Regions from separate parts of the Kitasatospora sp. NPDC028055 genome, predicted to be linked through region 1. Evidence: riboswitches for the same ligand, from Rfam matches in the RefSeq annotation. Region 1 holds a riboswitch; each other region holds the start of a gene.

Region 1 (7,178 bases):
CGGCCTGGTCAAGGCCCCCGGACTGCCCGACCTCGGCGGCGCCGACCAGCTCAAGCTGCTCGGCAACGACGTCATGCCGTTCTTCGACCAGGACGGCGTGCACGAGATCTACCGCAGCTGGCGCCGGATCCTCGACGAGTACCCGGGGCAGCGGATCGGCGTCGCCGAGGCCTGGACCCCGACCGTCCAGCGCACCGCCAACTACGTCCGCCCCGACGAACTGCACCAGGCCTTCAACTTCCAGTACCTGGGCACCGACTGGGACGCCGCCGCGCTGCGCGAGGTGATCGACCTCTCGCTCGACTCGATGCGCCCGGTCGACGCCCCCACCACCTGGGTGCTGTCCAACCACGACGTCACCCGGCACGCCACCCGGTTCGCCAACGAGCCCGGCCTCGGCACCCAGATCCGCACCCCGGGCGACCGTGCGCTCGGCCTGCGCCGGGCCCGCGCCGCCACCCTGCTGATGCTCGCGCTGCCCGGCTCCGCGTACGTCTACCAGGGCGAGGAGCTCGGCCTGCCTGACGTCACCGACCTGCCCGACGAGGTCCGCCAGGACCCGTCCTTCTTCCGCCAGGCCGGCCAGGACGGCTACCGCGACGGCTGCCGGGTGCCGATCCCGTGGTCCGGCACCGAGGCCCCGTACGGCTTCGGACCGGTCGCGGGCGGGCCGTCCTGGCTGCCGCAGCCCGCCGAGTGGGCCGGGCTGAGCGTCGAGGCGCAGACCGGCGACCCGTCCTCCACCCTGGAGCTCTACCGCAGCGCGCTGGCCGTCCGCCGGGCGCAGCCCGACCTCGGCGCCGGCACCGGGGTCGAGTGGCTGGACGCCCCCGAGGGCACCCTCGCCTTCCGGCGCGGCTCCTTCGTCTGCACGGTGAACACCACCGGCGAGCCGGTGCGGATACCCGTCCCCGGCCGACTGCTGCTCTCCTCGACCGAACTCGGGACGGACGGCGGCGAGACCGTGCTCGCACCGGACAGCACCGGCTGGTGGGCGGTCTGACGTGGGTGCAATAGGCTCTGGGCCCGTGACTACGGCGCGACTCTCAGACATCGCGGCGCAGGCGGGGGTCAGCGAAGCCACCGTCTCCCGCGTGCTCAACGGCAAGGCGAACGTCTCCGCGGCCACCAGGCAGACCGTCCTGGCGGCGCTCGACGTGCTCGGCTACGAGCGGCCGACCCGGCTGCGCCAGCGCAGTGCGGGCCTGATCGGGCTGATCACACCGGAGTTGAGCAACCCGATCTTCCCCGCGCTGGCCCAGGTGATCGAGCAGGTGCTGAGCCGGCACGGGTTCACCCCGGTGCTGTGCACCCAGACGCCCGGCGGGTCCACCGAGGACGAACTGGTCGAGATGCTGGTCGACCGGGGCGTGGCGGGCATCGTCTTCGTCTCCGGGCTGCACGCCGACTCCACGGCCGACCACGACCGCTACGCCCGGCTGGCCGGGCGCGGGGTGCCGTTCGTGCTGATCAACGGCTACAGCGAGAAGATCGACGCGCCGTTCATCTCGCCGGACGACCGCTCCGCGATGTGGATGGCCGTCCAGCACCTGGCCGAGCTCGGGCACGAGCGGATCGGGCTGGCGGTCGGGCAGCGGCGGTACGTGCCGGTGCTGCGCAAGATCGAGGGCTTCACGGCGGCGATGCGCGAGGTGCTCGGGCTCAGCGGGGAGGAGGCCGAGGACCTCGTCCACCACACGCTGTTCAGCGTGGAGGGCGGGCACGCGGCGGCCGGCGCGCTGCTCGACAAGGGCTGCACGGCGATCATCTGCGGCAGCGACATGATGGCGCTCGGCGCGATCCGGGCGGTGCGCCAGCGCGGGCTGTCGGTGCCGCAGGACGTGTCGGTGGTCGGCTTCGACGACTCGCCGCTGATCGCCTTCACCGAGCCGCCGTTGACCACCATCCGCCAGCCGGTCGAGGCGATGGCGACGGCGGCGGTGGACGCGCTGCTGGAGGAGGTCGGCGGGAACTCCGCCCAGCGTGGGGAGTTCATGTTCCAGCCGGAGCTGGTGATGCGGGGCTCCACCGGGGCCTGCGCGCGCTGAGAACCGGGCGCGGCCCGGGGGGCCGGGGGGCCGGCAGGGCCGGGCAGAGCTGGCCGGGCAGAGCTGGCCGGGCAGGTCCGGGCAGAGCGGGCCAACTGACGGGCCCCGGAGGGCGGTTGCTCTCCGGGGCCCGTCGGCGTGCGGTGCTCGGGGGCGGCCCGGCCCGCTCCGCTCCGCCCGGCCGGGCTCGGCCGTCGGTCAGCCCTCCTGGGCGGCCGGGCGGTCGGTGGAGACCCGGTGGCCGTCGGCCGCGTCGCCGGTCCTGGTCCCGGTACGGCGGCCGCGGGCCAGGTAGTCGCGTACGACCAGTTCGACGGCGTCCTGCGGGTTCTTGGTGCCGGAGAGCAGCATCGCATCGATCGCGAGGTTCGCGTCGAGGGTGATGGTGACCTGGGCCATGTGACTCCTCCTCGGGTGCAGAGCAGCAGCATGCCCCGTGGGCCGGGGTTTGACCATGCGGAATCCGGGCCTGCGGGCACGCCGGAGCCCCGGGAGGAGCGGGTGCGCTCTCCCCGGGGCTCCGGCGTCAGCCGTTGGCGGCCGCTCGGTTCGCGGTCGCTCAGACCCGGCCGGCGAAGTCCGGGGCCCAGTTGGCGATGGTCTGGAGGCGGACGCCCGAGCTCGGGTTGGCGGCCTCGACGTACTGGCCGTTGCCGATGTAGATGGCGACGTGGTAGACGCCGGAGTCCTGGCCGTTGTTGGACCAGAACAGCAGGTCGCCCGGCTGCAGGCTGTCCAGCGAGACGTGGGTGCTGGCGGCGGCCTGGTCGGCGGCGACGCGCGGGATGTTGATGCCCGCGGCGCGCAGCGCGGCCTGGGTCAGGCCGGAGCAGTCCCAGCCGCCGTTGCCGGTGCCGCCGTAGACGTACGCCTGGCCGATCTTCGACTGGGCGAAGGAGACCGCGGCGGCCATGCTGCCGGTGGCGGCCGGGGCCGCGGCCGGGGTCTGCGCCTGGGCGGCCGGCTTCGACGCGGGCTTGGTGGCGGACGGCTTGCTCTGGGCGGTCGGCTTGGCGTTCACGGCACCGCCGTTCGAGGCCTGGCCGGCCTTCTGCGAGCGGTCGAACCAGGTGAAGTCCGAGCCGGACTTGGCGGCGGACTGGTCGTCCTGGGCCGAGGCGCCGTCACCGAAGGTCAGCTGCTCGCCCGGGTAGATGGTGTCCGGGCCCTCGGTCAGGGTGCTGCGGTTGAGGTCGTACAGCCGCTGCCAGCCGCCCTGGATGTTGTGCTTGTCGGCGATCGAGGACAGCCAGTCGCCGTCGACGACGGTGTAGCTGCCGGCCTGGGCCTGCGCCTGGCGCTTCTGGGCCCAGGTGCTGTTGGCGGACTGGGCGGAGGCGGCCGCGGAGTCGCCGGAGGCCTGGGCCTGGTCCTGCGCGGGGGCGGCGGGCTTGGCGGGCTTCGCGGCGGGCTTGCTCGGGGTGGCCGGCTTGGCGGCGGGCTTGGCGGCGGTGGAGCCGGCCGAGGTGTCGACGGCGGCTGCGGCGCCGCCCTTGGTCAGACCGGCCTGGCCGGAGCAGACCGGCCAGGCGCCGGGGCCCTGCGAGGCGAGGACCTTCTCGGCGACGGCGATCTGCTGGTCCTTGGTGGCCTGGTTGGCCTGCGGGGCGTAGGCGGTGCCGCCGAAGGCGGCCCAGGTGCTGGAGGTGAACTGGAGGCCGCCGTAGAAGCCGTTACCGGTGTTGATGCTCCAGTTGCCGCCGCTCTCGCACTGGGCGACCTTGTCCCAGGTGGCGACGGAGGCGGCGTTCGCGGTGCCGGTGGTGAGGCAGGGGACGGTGAGGCCGACGCCGGCGACGCCGAGGGCGGCGATCACGCGACGGGTGCGGCTGGACAGGCGGTTGCCGTTGGAAGGCAGCATGAAGACGCGGTCCTCTCCCACGCCTGCGAGGTGAGCTGTCGGATTCGGGCTGGAGTTGCCCGGCCGCGCTGTGGGCGCGGCTTCACCCCTAGCCCTGGACGGTTCCGGAGAACGGTCCGGGGCGACTTACCTGTGGTTCCCCCGCTCCTGCCGTGATGCGTTTTCGCGCTGCCAGGACATCCGACGGCAGGACTCGGCGTCGCGGATGAACTGGGTCCGTGTGGTCACGAACGGGGAGCACGTTAAGCAGACTTAAGTGAGATCTGCAAATACCTGTGATGCGCATCACGGTTTAGCGGGAAACGCCGCACGGCCCGTAATTCATGATCGTAAATGATCGTTTTCCGGCAATATCGCAGCGGATTCTGATAACTGGCTCCGCCTCAGGAAAGAGGTGACGGAGCGTTGGAGCGCAAAGGGCGCACGCTCGGGGTACGGGGGGAGCGGCCGTGAATCGCGCGCCGGGGAACGTGCTCACCACCCGTCGGATATTCATCGACAAATGAACCGGAAACGGACATTGCGTCGCATTGTCGGCCCAGCTCACCAGTGGGGTGAATCGGAGCACGTCGAAAGGGCCCGGAACGAAGTCGTTCCGGGCCCTTTCGACGGTATGGGCGGTACGGGCCGTGCGGGTTCCGCCGGTGGCGGCCGACGGGCGTTCAGCGGGTCGTGCTAGCCCTCCAGGGGCCCTTCGGCGGCCGCGTGGGCCCGCCGGGAACCCTCGGCCCCGACGGTGGCCGCGGCCTCCGCCTCGGCCTCGGCGAGCTCCTCCGCCGTCGGCACCGGCAGGGCGGCCAGGTAGGTGGAGGCGATCAGCTGGCCGACCGTCGGATAGGCGCCCAGCGGCGCGGCCGACGGGCAGCCGGTCTCCTCGGCGGCCGCGGCGAGCAGCTCCGAGTCCGCCTCCGGACCGATCACGAGCGGGGCCAGGGCCGGGCGCTCGGAGCCGGTCTCCTTGAGGTGGCCGACGGCGGCGGCGACCGAGCCGGGCACGTCCAGCGCGGCGGCGACGACCGGGACGGCCAGTCGGGCGGCCAGCAGCACGCCGGTGATCCCGGCCGCGGCGGCCGCGTCCTCGCCGCCGACGGTGGTCAGGACCACGCCGTCCGCGGCGGTCGCGATGGCGAACAGCCGGGCCCGGTCGGCCCGCGCCAGCCCGGCCTCGGACAGCCGGACGTGGACGGCCTCGGCCAGCAGCGGGTGCGGGCCCAGCGCGTCGGTGACGGTCGCGCCGTACTCGGCGGCGACGGCGTGAAGCCCGGTCAGGAAGTCGTGCGGGCCCGGGACCAGCGGCACCACGACGGGCGTCGGCAGTCCGGCCTCGGCGGCCGCCGCCAGCAGCTCCGCGACGGTGTGCTCCTGCGGCTCCGCGGCCCCGGCGTCGGTGGCCGGGAGGTAGCCGACCGCGGCCTGGACGCCGGCGTGCTCGCTGCGGACGATCGAGAGCAGCTCCGCGACGACCGAGCGGGACTCGGGCCCCGCGGTCGCGGGTACGGCGAGCACCAGGGCCGGCGAGCCGGTGCGGATCTCGGGGCGCTCGGGGCGGCGGTGGCGCCCCCGCGCACGGGAGCCTGGAGTGCGGACGGGCAGTGGCGCGCCCGGGATGGCTGCGGTGCTCATGCCGGAGATCGTAGGACATCTGCCCGTCAGGCCTGCAGTCGGCTGCCGTACGGGTTTCGGGTGGTCACGGTGCGGGGGTCGTGTTCATGCCGCTCCGGTCCGGGGCGATTGCCTACAATCCGGACATTCCTCGCCCAAGCCCCGTACGGAGCCCCTCAGTTGCCCTGACGTATCCGGTGGGGCGGCGCGTTGCACCGGTCTGGCGTGAGATGTCTCACAGTCGCCGGGCGACCTGACGGAGGGTCACGGCGGGGCGACTCCCGGCATTCGAAGATCAACATTCAGCGGGGAAGCGCTCACGGCCGGTTATGGACGGACCGTCGATTCAATCGCCTATGTCCGTTTACGTACCGTCAGGAGAAGGGTCCGTGAAGAGTTCGCGGCGACCGTCGAAAAGCCTCGTGCACCTGCAATGTCCCGTGCTGATGCACGTGCACTGCGGCTATCATCGCGTCAAGTGAGGCGTTGTGCCGGGCCGGTACGGGGCCGGTCCGTTCGTTCGGCGGGTGCCGGGGCGCCGCGCTGGACGACAACTCCGGAGCTCTTCGGGAGACTTCTATGCACGACTCGCAGGACACGCACGGCTCCAACCACGCCTACAACGGGATGGCCGCCGCCGAGCTCACGGGGGTGGTCTGGCAGAAGAGCCGGCACAGCAACTCCCAGGGCAACTGCGTCGAGTTCGCGGCCCTGCCGGGCGGCGACGTGGCGATGCGCAACTCGCGCTTCCCGGACGGCCCGGCGCTCATCTACACCCGGGCCGAGATCGCGGCCCTGCTGCTGGGTGCCAAGGACGGGGAGTTCGACCACCTCGCGGTCTGACCGGCCGCTGCTCCACCATCGGGGGGCCGTCGTGGGTGCTGACACCACGACGGCCTTTGTCTTTGTCCGGGGCCGGGGGCGGCGGGCCCGTGCGTTCGTGAGCGGTCCGGTGGCGGACCGTCCGGCGGGGCCTGCCGGGGTGGTGCGGGTGCTGCCGCGGATGCTCCCGCCGGTGCTGCGGGTCCGGAGCCGCAGTACCCGGAGCGGGTAGTCGCCGCTGGTGCCGGGGTCGCGGGCCGGCCCGGCGCGGGGGCGGGCCGGAGGGCCCGGGGTGTGGTCCTCCCGGGGCGTTCCTCGGCCGGCCGTGCGCCGTGCGGCGGGCCTGGCCTGATCCACAAGACGCGCCCTAGGCCGAGCGCCGGTGCCGACCACCGATTTCGACCCGGCCGGCCGGCGCGGTGCCGTCGAGCAGGGTGGCGTCCAGTCCGCTGCCGCAGCCGGTCTCCGCCTCGAACACGGCCCAGACGACCTTGCCGCTGCCCAGTGGGTGCCAGCCCCAGGAGCGGCTGAACGACTCCACCAGGTGCAGTCCGCGGCCCGATTCGGCGACGAAGTCCGCCTCCCGCGCCACCGGTCCGGCACTGCTCGGGTCGCTCACCGCGCAGACCACCTGGGGGGAGCGGTGCACCAGGCTTATTCGGATCGGCAGCCGCCCTTCCGGGGTCGGCTGTGTGGGAAAGTCGTACTCGCCCAGGGCGCCGCCCGACGGGTCGGGCCGTGCGCCGATCGCATGCCGGAGCGCGTTGGTGACGAGTTCCGAGGCCACCAGGGCGACGTCGTCGAACAGCTCCATCAGGCCCCAGCGTTGGAGCGAGGCCCGGGCG
Region 2 (7,178 bases), on a different contig from region 1:
GAAGTTGACCACCACGCCCTTGCCGGTGGCGAGCAGCGCGGGGAGCGCCTCGCGGGTCATCAGGAAGGTGCCGGTCAGGTTCACCGCGAGGAGCTTGTTCCAGAACTCCAGGGTGGTCTGGTGGGTGTGCGAGGAGCGGAGGATGCCGGCGGCGTTGACCAGGACGTCCAGACCGCCCAGGCCCGCGACGGCCTCGGCGACGCCCGCCACCACGGCGGCCTCGTCCGAGATGTCCAGGACCTGGATCGTCAGGCGGTCGGCGGTGCCCTCGGCGGTCGCGCGGTCCAGGGTCTTCTTCAGGCCGTCCTCGTTGACGTCGACGGCGACGACCTTCCCGCCCTCGGCGAGGATCCGGTGCACGGTCGCCTGGCCGATGCCAGAGCCGCCGCCGGTGATCAGGACGTTCCGTCCGCTGAAGCGCTCCATGGTGGTCCTCCTTCGTTCGTGGTCTCTCGACCTCAAGAGACACGGTACGTCCATATGGCATGTTGTGCCAACAAGGCTTGATGTGCCACTCGGGCGCGATGTGCCGTGACCTTGATCGCTTGCGTACGCTGGCCCCTGTGACCGGACGCCCGACCCTGACCCAGCGCCGCCGTGACGCCACCCGGCTGGAGATCGCCCGCACCGCCGCCGCGCTTTTTGCCGAGCGGGGCGCCGAGGCGACCACCGCCGAGGAGATCGCCGCCGCCGCGGGCATCTCGCTGCGCACCTTCTACCGCTACTTCTCCGTCAAGGAGGACGCCGTCGCCCCGCTGTTGGCGGCCGGCGGGCAGCGCTGGATGGACCTGCTGGCCGAGAGCCCGGCGGACGTACCGCTGCGTGAGGCGCTGGAGCGCTCGGCCGTCGAGTCGCTCACCCCGGCCGACGACGCGGCCGTCGAGGCGATGTACTGGACCCGCGACCTGCTGCGCGACCCGCGGCTGGACGGCACCTGGCAGAAGGTCCACGCCGGGTCGGAGGAGCGGCTGCGGGGTGTGCTGGCCGCCCGCTGTCCGGACGGCGTCGATCCGCTGGAGGTCCGGCTGGCCGCGGCTGCGGCCACGGCGGCGATCCGGGTGGCCCTGGAGCAGTGGGCGGGCTCCGACGCGGCTGTCACCGGCCCGGGCTCCCCGCAGGACCTCGGCGGCCGCTGCATGCGCGAACTCACGGTGGGGCTACGGCTGTGGGCTCAGCCGGCGGGGGACTAGCGGGCTGGCGGCGAGCGGGCGCAAGCGAACAGACGGCCGCGAACGGATAGCGGCGAACAGATGACAGCGAACAACTTTCGAAATCTGTTATCTGTTATCTGTTATCTGAAAGTTGAACTCTGTCATCTGTTCGCGGCCTGCCCACAGCCCCCGATCAGCTTCCTTACAGCTCCCGCTAGGGTTGGTGCTCGCGCCCCGGTGGGGGAACCGGGGTGACCTCCTCGGATGTCCCTGAACGGAGGGGTGGGAGTTCGAGGCGTGGGAGCAACTGGAAAATGGGTCTGACGAGCCACAAGGTGCTGGCACTGGCCGTGCTGATGGCGGTCGTGATGATGGTCGGCACGGTCTGGCTCTGGCCCAGACTCGCCCGGAAGAGCTGGCAGGCGGTGCTCGGCCGGATCGGCGCGCTGCTCGCCACCCAGCTGGCGGTGCTCGCCGCGCTCGGGCTGGTGGCGAACAACTACTTCGCCTTCTATAGCAGTTGGGACGACCTGATGGGCACGGGCAGCACCGGCCCGGTGGTCATCCACAACAAGGCGGACGCCTCCGGCCGACTGCTGGTCGAGACCATAGGCCAGGCCTCGGTCAAGGGCGGCGGCGCCATGGGCCGTGAGCCCAGCCAGTCCGGCGAGATCCGCAAGGTCCGGATCGACGGCAAGGAGAGCCGGCTGTCGACCGAGGGCTACGTCTACCTTCCGCCCCAGTACTTCCAGCCCGAGTACGCGCAGAAGCAGTTCCCGGCCGTGATCGTCAGCACCGGCTTCCCAGGAATCGCCGAGAACCTGATCACCCGCTTCAACTACCCGGGCGCCGCGCTCAAGCTGCTGCAGGAGGGCCGGATGCAGCCGACCGTCATGGTCCTGATGCGCCCCTCGCCCGCGCTGCCGCAGGACACCGAGTGCGAGGACATCCCCGGCGGCGCCCAGTCCGACACGTACTTCACCAAGGACGTCCCGTCGGCGATCCAGGCCAGCTACCGGGTCTCGACCGACCCGCAGGCCTGGGCCTTCATGGGCAACTCCACCGGTGGCTACTGCGCGCTCAAGCTGGCCATGCGCCACCCGGACGTCTTCCCGACCGCCGTGTCCCTCTCCGGGTACTACGAGGCGGCCGACGACCCGACCACCGGCGACCTCTTCGGCGGCAGCAAGCAGCGCCGCAACGAGGCCGACCTGATGTGGCGGTTGAAGAACCTGCCGCAGCCGAACGTCTCCGTGCTGCTGGCCGGCACCAAGAAGGGCGACGGCAACTACAAGCAGGACACCGAGGCGTTCATCGACGCCGCGAAGAGCCCGATGAAGGTCTCCTACAGCATGCTCGAGAACGGCGGCCACAACTTCGAGACCTGGAGCGCCCTGCTGCCGTCCTCACTGGAGTGGCTGTCCCAGCACCTCAAGGTCCCGAACCAGCCGGGCCACCCGGGCCAGACCGTCTGACGGCGCCGCCCGCGGAACGCGCAGGACACGCAGGACACGCAGAACGCACGGAACACACCGAACACACCGACCCCCCGGAAGCCGCGGCTCCCGGGGGGTCGGTCCGTTTCGGCGCCGGTCAGGCGACCCGCTCCAGCGTCCCGGTGTGCAACTGGCCGACCCGGCCGCCCTCGCCCTCGAAGGTCCAGAAGGCCCGTACGGTCAGCGCGTTGAGGTCCATCACGTGGCTGACGGTGATCCCGCTCTGTTCCGTCCAGCTGACGAAGTAGATCTCCGGTGCGACCTCGGCGACGTGCAGCCGCACGTCCTCCCACTGGCCCGCCGACTCACCGAGGCCCTCCCAGCGCAGCCGGGTGCCGTCGGCCGAGTAGGAGTTGCGGAAGGCCGCGCCGTTGTCGGCCCGGAAGACGTAGGTGCGGCCGGCGAAGGCGGGCAGGGGCGCGGGCGCGGTCATGGTGGGGCGGAACCTCTTCTCCGGAACGGCGGACGGGTCGTACGGCTCTGGTCGGTGCTCTTGTGCACCGTGGAAAATCCCAGGGCTCCAATTTATCCGACCGGGCGGATACGGGCGGCTCCACGCCACGGATGTCACGGTTCGGCGGTCACGGTTCGGCGGTCACGGTACGGTCCGCCACCGTCGTACCGCGTACAGTGTGCGGTCGGCAGTCCGGGCGGGCCGGACGGGGGGACCGGGCGGCGTCGACTCCGGTGATCAACTCGGCCACCACGCAGCGTCGTTGATCGACACCACTGTGAGCTGTGCGACAACCGGCTTGATCAGGTTGTCCGTCCACGGATGGCCTGCCTAGCCTGCACTCGTCGTCCGCCGTCGCGGACCCCGCCGCCGGGACGCCGAGTCCCGTCCACCCGCCGGCGAGTACCCGAGCACCACAGCGGACGGGAGCGGGGGAACCAAGGTCAGCGCCCGGCCCGTACGCACCAGCGTGCGGGTCGCGGCTAGGGGTGAAGCCGCTCCACAGGCGGCCGGGCAACTGCAGCCCGAATCCGACAGCTCACCTCGCAGGCGTCGCAGAGGATCCCCATGCACCAGCCTGCCCGGCGCCGTCGCGCGCCCCGCCACGCCCGTCCGTCCCACCGCGGCCGCAACGCCGCCCTCGCCACGACCGGGGCGCTCGCCATCACCGGCGCCGGCCTGCTCGGCCTGCCGTCCGTCTCCGGCGCCCAGGCCGCCACCGGCCCGACCGTCACCCAGGACCGGCTCGCCCCCGCCACCATGGTCGCCGGCAAGGCCGGCACCGCCTCGCTGGCCCTGCACTCCTCGGCCTGCTTCACCGCCAAGACCGTCGGCGTCGGCGTCCGTGACGCGCGCGGCACCAACCTGGACTTCCCGGGCAACGCGAGCAACGTGCAGATCTGCCCCGGCGGATTCAACTACACCAGCGCCGCCCGCACCCTGGCCGCCGGGACGTACACCCAGTTCGGTTTCTGGCAGGACCTCGGCGGCGCGTGGCACAACCTGCCCTCGCAGCAGCTGGTGGTCTCGGCCACGGGTACGCCCACGCCGGCCCCCTCCCCGACGGCGACCCCCACCGCGACCCCCACGGCGACCCCCACGGCGACCCCCACCGCGACCCCGACCAGCACCCCGACCGCCACGGCCACCCCGACGACCCCGGCGCCGTCCTCCCCGATCGCGGGCAAGTCGCTGACCTGGTCCGACGAGTTCAACGGCCCGATCAACTGGGGCCAGCGCTGGGTCGGTGACAAGAGCACCTCGTACAAGTACGGGAACCACAACCCGGACGACAACAAGCTCGACTGGCTGAACAAGAACAACGTCACCGTCGGGAACGGCGTCGCCACGTTCACCGCCACCCCGGGCGGCCCCACCCTGGAGAACGGCAAGCAGTCCTGGAACACCGGCTTCCTGACCACCGAGGGCTCCGCCGAGGGCTTCCAGGTCAAGACCGGCGACTACGCCGAGACCCGGGTCAAGCTGCCCGCCGGCACCGGCGCCTGGCCCGCCCTGTGGACCTGGAAGAACGGCAACGGGGAGATCGACTCCTTCGAGTACCACCCCGACAACCCGAACCTGCTGGAGCTGACCAACCACGTCAACCCCGGCAACCCCGACTACTACACCGATGCGAGCGCCGTCGCCGCCGACCAGTGGGTGACCATCGGCACCTACTACGGCGCCAACTCGGTGGACTGGTACGTCAACGGCGTCAAGGTGTTCTCGGACGGCAAGGGCGTCGGGGCCAACTTCTCGGCGTACCTGATCCTCAACCTCTCGGTGAGCGCCGGCAAGTACCACCCGGCGCCGCAGGGGAACGCCCCGATCACCATGGCCGCCGACTACGTCCGCGTCTACCGGTGACCGCGTCTGCCGGTGACCTCGTCTACCGGTAACCACCTGTACCGGTGACCACGTCTACCGGTAACCACGAGCCCGCCCCACCGGTCACCGGGATCCGGCAGCCGCTCGCCGGCGGCCGGTGACCGGTGGGGCGATCCGGCCGTCAGCCCTGGGTCGTCTCGACGACCCGAATGTCGAACGGCTCCCGGTGGCGGATGCCCCCCGGGTCGTCCGCGCTGCGCACCTCGACCGAGCCGCCCGCCAGGACCCCGAGCGGCAGATCGGGGGAGAGCACGACCGGGACGAGGGCGGTCGCGCTGCGCCCCTCCTTCAGCCCGGGGCCGAAGACGCAGCGCACCTGCCTGCCGCGTGCGACGACCTCACAGTCCGTTGGGTAGAACGGGGGGGCCGCGGTGACCCCGTTCGGGAGGGTGACCGTCACCGTGAACGGGGACACGGTGGTGTCCGGGCCCGCGTTGGCGACGAAGGCGTGAATGGTGGTGGTGCCGCCTGGCGACGCCGGGTCCGGGTCGATCCGGACCACCTCCAGGTGCGATGCGGACGGCTTGGCCACCACGGCCGGCAGCGTGGACGCCTCGGGCGCACCCGGCGCGACGACCCCAAGGTCCGGGCGTGGCACCGGGTGCCGCACCGCCCAGGACGGGCCGGCGGCCAGTGCGGCTGCCGCGCAGCCCGCCGTCACCGCCGCGACCCATCCGGCCCGGCCGCCCCATCCGACCTGGCCGACCCATCCGGCCCGGCCGATCAGGCCGATCCGGCCGAACCCCCTGCGCCCCGCGCCGCCCCGTACTCCGTGCTGTGCCACGCCGTTCACCCTGTTCCCGTGCTCCGGCGGCCCGCGCCGTCGCGGGCCGCGTCCGCCCCAGGGTGTCCGAGCCGCCGACGCGGCGGCGCCACAACTCGCCCACCGCCACTCGAACGGCGGGGCGCCGACATCGGCCCGATCGCTCTTGTCGAGGAAGGCTGTTGACTGATCGTCAGGGTGCCAGGACCTGCCCGAGCCGGGCCGCGATCTGGTGCATCACCGGTACCAGTGCAGACGCCCCGGCCTGTTCCTCCAGTGCCCGGATCCGGGCCTCCGGGCCGGACACCGAGAGGGCGGTGGGCGTGGGGGCGCCCGGGACGGCGAGGGCGATGCAGCGGACGCCGATCTCCTGCTCCTGGTCGTCGACCACGTACCCGCGCTCGCGCGCCTCGGCGAGCTGGTCCATCAGCGCCTGCGGGTCGGTGAGGGTGTACTCGGTGTGCGCGGGCAGCGGGTTGGGGCCCAGGACCGCACGCGCTTCGTCCTCGGGGAGCTGGGCGAGCAGCGCCTTGCCGACGCCGGTGCAGTGCGGCTGCACCCGTCGGCCGACCTCGGTGAACATCCGCATCGAGCGCCGCGACTGCACCTGTCCGACGTACACCACCTCGCCGCCCTCCAGCACCGCCAGGTTGGCGGTCTCGCCGGTGGCCTCCATGAGCTCGGCCAGGTACGGGCGGGCCCAGCTGCCGAGCAGTCGGCCGGCCGTCTCGCCGAGCCGGATCAGCCGGGGGCCGAGGGTGTAGCGCCGGGCGGTGTCCTGGCGGACATAGCCCTGCTGGACGAGGGTACGAACCAGTCGGTGGATGGTCGGCATCGGGAGGCCGGAGCTGGTGGAGAGCTCGCTGAGGGTGGCCACGCCACTCGAGTCGGCCAGCGCCTCCAGGAGTTGGAAGGCGCGCTCGACGGACTGCACGCCGCCGCTCGCGCGGTCGGCGCCTGTCGTCGATGCTGTGTCGGGGGTCGCAACCACCGGCGTTCCCTTCGCTGTCGGGGAGGAGTAGAGTCCCGGCGACCTCTTCAACAAACCGTTGAAATTCTGTATCGCGGAAACTAGTCTCCACCTTACAGAATCGAATCCGCCGACAGGCGGGTAACGATCGAGGAAGTACCCGAGGAAGTTCCCACCGGAGCTCCCTTTGCCAGGCTCAACCGTCTTAGGAGTGTCCTGCTCATGGCTGCAGATCAGGGGCCCGTCGGCGCCTCCCCCGCCGCTCCGGTCGTCACTGTCGCCGGACCGCGCGTCCATCGGGCCGAGGAGGTGCTCACCCCGGAGGCGGTCGCCTTCGTCGTGGGCCTCCATCGCGCCTTCGAGGGTCGTCGACAGGAGCTCCTGGCGAGGCGGAAGAGCCGACGGGCCGAGATCGCCCGCACCGGCACGCTGGACTTCCTCCCCGAGACCGCCGACG
Region 3 (7,178 bases), on a different contig from region 1:
GGTGGTCACCCGGGCCCGCGGGTGGAAGCGCAGGTAGGCGCCGAGCACGGCGGAGATCGCGCCCGAGGCGCCGATCAGAACCCGGGTGGAGTCGGGCGCGTGCGACTCGGCGAGTGCGAAGCCGTACGAGGCGGTGCAGCCGGCGGCCAGGTAGAAGAGGAGGTACCTGGCCCGGCCGACCCGGCGTTCCACGGTCGGGCCGAAGACGTGCAGGAAGAGCAGGTTGCCCAGCAGGTGCAGCCAGCCGGCGTGCAGGAAGAGGCCGGTGAGGGCGGACACCGCCGGGTGCTTGCCCGGGGTGGGGGCGGCGGGGCAGCCGGGGACCGGGTCGGGGGCCTCGGCCAGCTGCCCGGCGGTCAGCGGGTGGCCGGTCAGCAGTTCGGCGGGGACGGCGCCCCAGCGCTGCTCGTACCGCTGCTCGGCGCAGATCCGGGTCTGGCCGGTGCCGTACAGGGGGTTGAGGCCGGCCGCCGGGCCGAGCAGGAAGACCAGGGTGTTGACCGCGATCAGGGCGTAGGTGACCGCCGGGGCGGGCAGCGCCGGGCGGCCGTCCCGCGCGTCGGTGTGGTCGGGGGCCGTGAGCGCCATGCGGCCAAGCATCCCTCCGGGCGCGGCAGGTGACACGGCGGTTTACGGCAGGTGGACTACTGGGCCGTCCGGCGGGGCGGGACGGGCTCCGGTCATCTCGGCTGACCGGTGGTCCTGGTGGTTGCCCCAGGCAATAGGCTTGGGGCGGGCATTCCCGCCTCCCGCCGCCGACGCCGGGGCTCCGGGGGGAGCGCCTCGCCCGCCCAGGGACCAGCCGAGAGGACCCCCCGATGACCGTCGCCGCTCCGACCGCCGAGACGCGCTGGCGCTGCACGCTGTGCGGCAACCTCACCCGCTTCGACGTGACCCGCTCCGCGCGGGTGACCGAGTTCCTGCACTTCGACCTGGCCGGCGAATCCCGGGTCGAGGAGACCGAGGTGCACAGCGAGACCGTGGAGTCGGTGCGCTGCCGCTGGTGCAACGCGGTGGACCAGGTCGAGCTGGTGGCCCGTCCGGGCGCCGAGGGCGTGGAGGCCCCCGCCGCGCAGGGCTGACCCCGCCGGTGCGGTGGGCGGTGCGCGACGCCGCCGTCCACCGCACGGGACAATACAGACAAGACGCACGGAGCGTGACGACAGGGGCGGCCGCGGCCGCACCCGCTGGACCAGGATCGGAGCCGAGGACGTGGTGGACGCAGCGAGGGAGCCCGGCGAAGCGCAGGGGCTTCAGCCCGCTGCGCCGGCACCGGAGCCGGCCGCCGAGCCGGGCCCGTCCGAGACCGAGCTCCCGGAGGGCCCCGGCGCGGCCCCGGCCGGTGCGGGTGCCGAGCGGGCGGCCGAGAAGCTGGACCGGCCGCTACCCGAGGGGGTGCGCCGGCGGGTGGTCGGGCTGGCCTCGGACGCGCTGGGCGGGCTGCCGCCCGGGGAGCTGCCGCAGAGCCTGCGTCAGTACGTCAAGTTCACCCCCGCGCGGCGGGCCAAGTACGCGGCCACCGCGCTGGCGGCGGCGCTGGAGTCCGAGCCGGCCTTCCGGGTGCGGATAGCGGAGCGGCTGCGGCTGGGCCAGCCGGACCTGGTGAAGGCGCTGGAGTCGGGGACCGTCCCCGGCGCCGCCGATCCGATGGACGTCGCCGCCGCCGCCTACCTGGTGCGCTCGCCCGGCTGGAGCCGACTGGTCGCCGAGGCGGGCGAGGAGGCCGAGCGGGCCGGCGCCGAGGACGCGGCGGCGGAGGCCTCCCGGCTGGTGGAGAAGCTCCAGGCCGAGCTGGCCGAGGTGCGGGCCGCGGCGCGCGCGGACCTGGAGCGCCAGCGGGCGGAGTTCGAGGGCGTCCGGCGCGAGGCCGAGTCGCTGCGCAAGAAGGTGCGGTCGCTGGAGAGCGACACCCGGCGGGCGCAGGCCGAGACCCGGCGGGTGACCGGGGAGCTGGAGGCGGCGAGGGCGCAGGCCGCCGGGGAGCGCAGCGCGGCCGAGTCCGAGGCGCGGCGGCTGCGGCACCGGGTGTCCGAACTGGAGACCGCGGTCGAGCAGGGCCGCCGCTCGGCCCGGGAGGGCCGCAGCGTCGAGGACATGCGGCTGCGGCTGCTGCTGGACACCGTGCTGCAGTCGGCGCAGGGCCTGCAGCGGGAGCTGGCCCTGCCGGTCTCCCAGATCCGCCCGGCGGACCTGGTGGAGGCGGTGGTGCCGGGGGCGGCCTCGCCGCACGACGTGGCCCGGCGCGGCCTGGCCGAGGACGACCCGGCGCTGCTGGACCAGCTGCTGGCGATCCCGCAGGTGCACCTGGTGGTGGACGGCTACAACGTGACCAAGACCGGGTATCCGGCGCTGCCGCTGGAGCAGCAGCGGATCCGGCTGCTGGGCGGGCTGGCGATGCTGGCCCAGCGCACCCAGGCGGAGGTCACCTGTGTGTTCGACGGGCAGGACCTGGACGTACCGGTCATCATGGCGCCGCCGCGCGGGGTCCGGGTACGGTTCAGCCGGACCGGCGAGACCGCGGACGAGCTGATCCGCCGTCTGGTCCGGGCCGAGCCGCAGGGCCGCCCGGTGGTGGTGGTCTCCACCGACCGGGAGGTCGCGGAGGGCGTGCGGAAGGCGGGTGCGCGCCCGGTGGCCTCGGTGCTGCTGCTGAACCGGCTGGCCCGGCCCTGAGCTGGGGCCGGAGGCGGTGACGGCAGGTCAGTGGGGTTTCCGTGCGGGTGTGCGGATCCGGTGAAGTCAGTGGGGGAACCGGAGTTCACGCCTTCGGGGGAGTGGCAAAACGGGTAGATCTTCACTAGGGTCTGGCGTCAAACCTATTTTCCGGAATCTCACCTGATCAGGTGAGTCCGATGGAAGAAGGAGCCGGTCTCTTGGCCTCCCACCGCCGTCCGAAGCAGCCCAGCCGCGCACGGGTCTCCGTGCTCACCGCTGCTGCTGCGACCGCGGTCGCCCTCTCCGCGCAGGTCGCCGCGCACGCGGCGCCGCAGCCGAACAAGAGCGACGTCAAGGCGCAGATCGACCAGCTCCAGCAGGAGCAGGAGCAGGCGGCCGAGAAGTACAACGGCGCCAAGGAGCGTGCCGACCAGCTCCGCAAGCAGGCCGACCAGCTCCAGGACCAGGTGGCCCGCAGCCAGGACCAGATGAGCCAGCTCCAGGTGGGCCTGGCCCAGGTCGCGGGCGAGCAGTACCGCACCGGCGGCATCGACCCGTCCGTGCAGCTGATGCTCTCCTCCGACCCGTCCGGCTACCTGGACAAGGCGTCGAGCGTCCAGCAGGCCAGCACCACCCAGACCGAGGCGCTCAAGGGCCTGCTCGACCAGCAGCGCCGGCTGGACCAGGAGAAGGCCGAGGCGGCCGCCGTGCTCGCCTCCCTGGACTCCACCACCAAGGACCTCAACCAGGCCAAGGCGGACGTCAACACCAAGTTGAAGGCCGCCCAGGACCTGCTGAACTCGCTCAGCGCCGCCGACCGGGCCGCGCTCCGGGCCCAGCAGCAGCAGGACGACCGCGCCTCCCGCGGCGCCGACCGGGTCGACCTCAGCAACCTGCCGCCGGCCAGCGGCTACGCCGCCGTGGCGGTGGCCAAGGCGATGAGCAAGCAGGGTTCGCCGTACGTCTGGGGCGCCACCGGGCCCTCCACCTTCGACTGCTCGGGCCTGATGGTCTGGGCGTACGGTCAGGCCGGCGTCTCGCTGCCGCGCACCTCGCAGGAGCAGGGCCACATCGGGACCGCCGTGACGCTGGCCACCGCCCAGCCGGGCGACCTGGTGATCTACGGCGGCGACATGCACCACGTCGGGATGTACATCGGCAACGGCATGGTGGTCCACGCGCCGCACACCGGTGACGTGGTGAAGGTGATGAAGGCCGACGCGATGTCGATCAACACGATCCGCCGGATCTGACGCCCCGGCACCACCCCGAGGGCCGGTTCCGGCCCTGTGATCCGCGCCACCTCCGATCGGGGGTGGCGCTTCGGGTGTGCGTCCCCGATGGGCCGGACGGTGAGAGTCGATCAGCTTTGCGTGCGGCGCTGATCACCATCAGTCATTTTCACAAAAGAACATGGGTAATCTTCCGTCTTTTTTCTGACAAGGATTTGAACCGATCACGGTTCAGTTACTAGGGTCGTGCCCCGAACCACCGCACAGTCGATCACCCAGCCCGGGTGGCGGCGGTGGTTACCGCCGAGTTCGCGAAACAGCGGGGCAGGTCGCAACGACTGCCCGACAGGGGAGCCCAGTAGTCGGGGGCGCTGCGGAGCGGAGCCGGGGAACCACACGTTCCTCCGGGGTGAATCGGCGCCAGGTCGGCCGTAGGTGAGGCCGGTGAGGCGTCGTAGGGCATGCTTCCGGCCCGAACCCGTCAGCTCACCCGGTAGGCGGGAGTAGGAAGAAGGAGTCCGCCTTCGTGGCGTCCCATCGTCGTCCCAAGCCCGCCAGCCGTACCCGCGTCTCGATCCTGACCGGTTTCGCCGCCGCGGCCGTCGCCCTCTCCGCGCAGTCCGGCGCGCACGCCGACCCGCAGCCGACCAAGGACCAGGTCAAGGAGCAGGTCGACCAGCTCAACGAGCAGGCCGAGCAGGCGACCGAGAAGTACAACGCCGCCCAGGAGAAGCAGCAGGAGCTGGAGAAGCAGGTCTCCGGCCTCCAGGACCAGGTGGCCCGGCAGCAGGCCCAGGTGACCGACCTCCAGGGCGGCCTGGCCGAGATCGCCGGCGAGCAGTACCGCAACGGGGGCATATCCCCGACGGTCCAGCTGATGTTCTCCTCCAGCCCGGACAACTTCCTCAACCAGGCCGGCGCGCTGAACCAGGCGGGCAGCACCCAGAAGAACCAGCTCAAGCAGCTGCAGGACCAGCAGCGCAAGCTGGACCAGGACCGCACCGAGGCCCAGGGCAAGCTCGGCGAGCTGGAGGCCACGACCCAGCAGCTGAAGGCCTCCAAGGACGAGGTCCAGAACAAGCTCAAGGCCGCCCAGGACCTGCTCAACACGCTGACCGAGCAAGAGCGCCAGGCGATCAAGGCGGCCGAGGAGAAGGCCGCCGCCGACGCCGCCGCGAAGGCCGCCGCCGCCGCCAAGCCGGCCACGCCGGACCGCGCCTCGCGCGACAACAGCCGCAGCGACCTCGGCTCGGGCTCCACCGCCGCGCCGGTCAAGGTCGCCCCGGGCAGCTCGCACGGTGCCGCCGCGCTGGCCGCCGCCGCCACCAAGGTCGGCAGCCCGTACGTCTGGGGCGCCACCGGCCCCGGCTCCTTCGACTGCTCCGGCCTGATGGTCTGGGCGTTCAACCAGGCCGGGGTGTCGCTGCCGCGCACCTCGCAGGAGCAGGCCGGCGCCGGCACCCGGATCGGCTCGGACATCTCCCAGGCCCAGCCCGGCGACATGCTGATCTTCTACGGCGACGCCCACCACGTCGGCATCTACGCGGGCAACGGCCAGGTGCTGCACGCTCCCAAGCCGGGCGCGTCGGTGCGCTACGAGGCCGTCTCCAACATGCCGCTGTCCTCCATCGTGCGGGTCTGATCCCCACCCACGCGTTCACGGGCCCGGTCCTCCGTCACGGAGGGCCGGGCCTGCGGCTTTTCCGGCGGATCGACCTGGTGTCCGATTAGGGGTCAAATATTCGGGTCGGTAGGGGTTTGGACTCACTTGCCCGGACTCGCTAACGTCTGCCACCGGACTCCCGCTCGACGGCCGCCCACCGGGGCGCGGCCGCGGGGCCGCGCCGCAGGACTGGAGCCGTTGCCGCCATGCCCGTGCACCGTCGTTCCCAACTGCTCGCCCGTGCGCTGGTACTGACCGCGGCCGCCACCACGGCCCTGGGCGTGGCGACCGCCGGCAGCGCCCAGGCCGCCCCCGGGGCGCCGGACGCGCCCGACCGCAAGGACGTCAAGGCCCAGGTCGAGCAGCTGTACGACGAGGCCGAACAGGCCTCGGAGAAGTACAACGCCGCGCAGGAGGCGCAGAAGCGGCTGCAGGGCGAGACCACGATCCTCCAGGGCGAGGTCGCCACCGCCCAGGAGCAGCTCAACGAGCTGCGCGGGGACCTCGCCACGGTCGCCGGGGCCGAGTACCGGGGCGGCGGGATGACCCAGACCGCCCAGCTGATGCTCTCCAGCGACCCGGAGGCCTACCTCACCCGCGCCCGCACCCTCGGCCAGGCCGCCGAGCGCCAGCAGGAGACCCTGCACGAGCTGGTCACCCGTCAGCGCCGGCTCGACCAGCGCCGCACCGAGACCGCCGCCAAGCTCGCCGAGCTGGACGAGGCCCGCCGCTCGCTCGCCGACAGCAAGCAGCAGATCCAGCAGCGCCTCGCCACGGCGCAGAAGCTGCTCAACAGCCTGGGCGCCGCCGAGCGGAACCGGATGGTCGCCCAGGACGCCCGGGAGGCCGAGCAGCGCGCCACCCGCGGCACCGACCGGCTGGACCTCGGCAACGCCCCGGCCGCCTCCGAACGCGGGGCCGCCGCGCTGGCCGCCGCGGTGCGGATGGTCGGCTCGCCCTACGTCTACGGATCCACCGGGCCGCGTGCCTTCGACTGTTCCGGTCTGATGTACTACAGCTGGCGGCAGGCCGGAGTGACCCTGCCGCGCACCTCGCAGGCCCAGGCGTACGCCGGGCAGCGGATCAGCCTCTCCGAAGCGCGGCCGGGAGACCTGGTGATCTTCTACCGGGACATGCACCACGTCGGGATGTACGCCGGCGGCGGAGTGATGGTGCACGCCCCGTACCCCGGCGCCAAGGTCCGGTACGAGAGCGTCAACGCGATGCCGGTCTCGGGAGTGGTCCGGCTCTGAGCACGACGCCCCCCGGGTCGGACGGCCCCCACCCGATAGACCCCGCGCGCCCGGTGCTGTCCCGGCGCGGCGCGCTGCTGCTGGCGGCCGGCGGGCTGGCCCAGCTCTCGTTGCCCCCGGTGGCCCCGCCGCCGGGCGGGCGGGCCGTCGACCGGCAGGCCGAGGTCACCGCCCTGCTGGCGGCGCGGGCGCGCTCGCTGCCCGTCTGGTCGGGGCTCACCGGGGCCGAGGCGGCGTACCGGAACCTGGTGCTCTCGCCGCCCGCCGGGCCGGAGCGGCAGGACGCGTCCGTCGAGCTGGCGCTGCGGATCGCCGGGTACGACGAGTACCCGGTGGTGTACCCGCGCCGGATCGAGCTGGTCCGGGACGGGGGCG

The links. Region 1 has a riboswitch for cyclic di-AMP ahead of AB0F71_RS26335 (transglycosylase family protein). Riboswitches for the same ligand answer to the same signal wherever they lie in the genome.
Region 2: it holds a riboswitch for cyclic di-AMP, as region 1 does, so the genes downstream of both, AB0F71_RS07815 (glycoside hydrolase family 16 protein) here and AB0F71_RS26335 (transglycosylase family protein) in region 1, are expected to answer to the same signal.
Region 3: it holds a riboswitch for cyclic di-AMP, as region 1 does, so the genes downstream of both, AB0F71_RS04225 (NlpC/P60 family protein) here and AB0F71_RS26335 (transglycosylase family protein) in region 1, are expected to answer to the same signal.

Annotation. Positions count from the first base shown of each region.
Region 1 is NZ_JBEZXE010000031.1:12,740-19,917, reverse strand. It holds gene AB0F71_RS26350 (glycoside hydrolase family 13 protein) at 1-1,003, shown strand, start outside; gene AB0F71_RS26345 (LacI family DNA-binding transcriptional regulator) at 1,029-2,048, shown strand; gene AB0F71_RS26340 (hypothetical protein) at 2,247-2,447, opposite strand; gene AB0F71_RS26335 (transglycosylase family protein) at 2,608-3,909, opposite strand; cyclic di-AMP (ydaO/yuaA leader) riboswitch at 3,917-4,079, opposite strand; gene AB0F71_RS26330 (hypothetical protein) at 4,585-5,532, opposite strand; gene AB0F71_RS26325 (DUF397 domain-containing protein) at 6,091-6,354, shown strand; gene AB0F71_RS26320 (ATP-binding protein) at 6,701-7,178, opposite strand, start outside.
Region 2 is NZ_JBEZXE010000004.1:105,340-112,517, reverse strand. It holds gene AB0F71_RS07835 (SDR family oxidoreductase) at 1-426, opposite strand, end outside; gene AB0F71_RS07830 (TetR family transcriptional regulator) at 564-1,190, shown strand; gene AB0F71_RS07825 (alpha/beta hydrolase-fold protein) at 1,466-2,626, shown strand; gene AB0F71_RS07820 (phenolic acid decarboxylase) at 2,745-3,080, opposite strand; cyclic di-AMP (ydaO/yuaA leader) riboswitch at 3,503-3,666, shown strand; gene AB0F71_RS07815 (glycoside hydrolase family 16 protein) at 3,669-4,967, shown strand; gene AB0F71_RS07810 (hypothetical protein) at 5,110-5,772, opposite strand; gene AB0F71_RS07805 (IclR family transcriptional regulator) at 5,945-6,742, opposite strand; gene aceB (malate synthase A) at 6,944-7,178, shown strand, end outside.
Region 3 is NZ_JBEZXE010000002.1:60,401-67,578, reverse strand. It holds gene AB0F71_RS04245 (rhomboid family intramembrane serine protease) at 1-588, opposite strand, end outside; gene AB0F71_RS04240 (hypothetical protein) at 819-1,082, shown strand; gene AB0F71_RS04235 (NYN domain-containing protein) at 1,372-2,673, shown strand; gene AB0F71_RS04230 (NlpC/P60 family protein) at 2,874-3,908, shown strand; cyclic di-AMP (ydaO/yuaA leader) riboswitch at 4,247-4,403, shown strand; gene AB0F71_RS04225 (NlpC/P60 family protein) at 4,414-5,529, shown strand; gene AB0F71_RS04220 (NlpC/P60 family protein) at 5,757-6,803, shown strand; gene AB0F71_RS04215 (hypothetical protein) at 6,857-7,178, shown strand, end outside.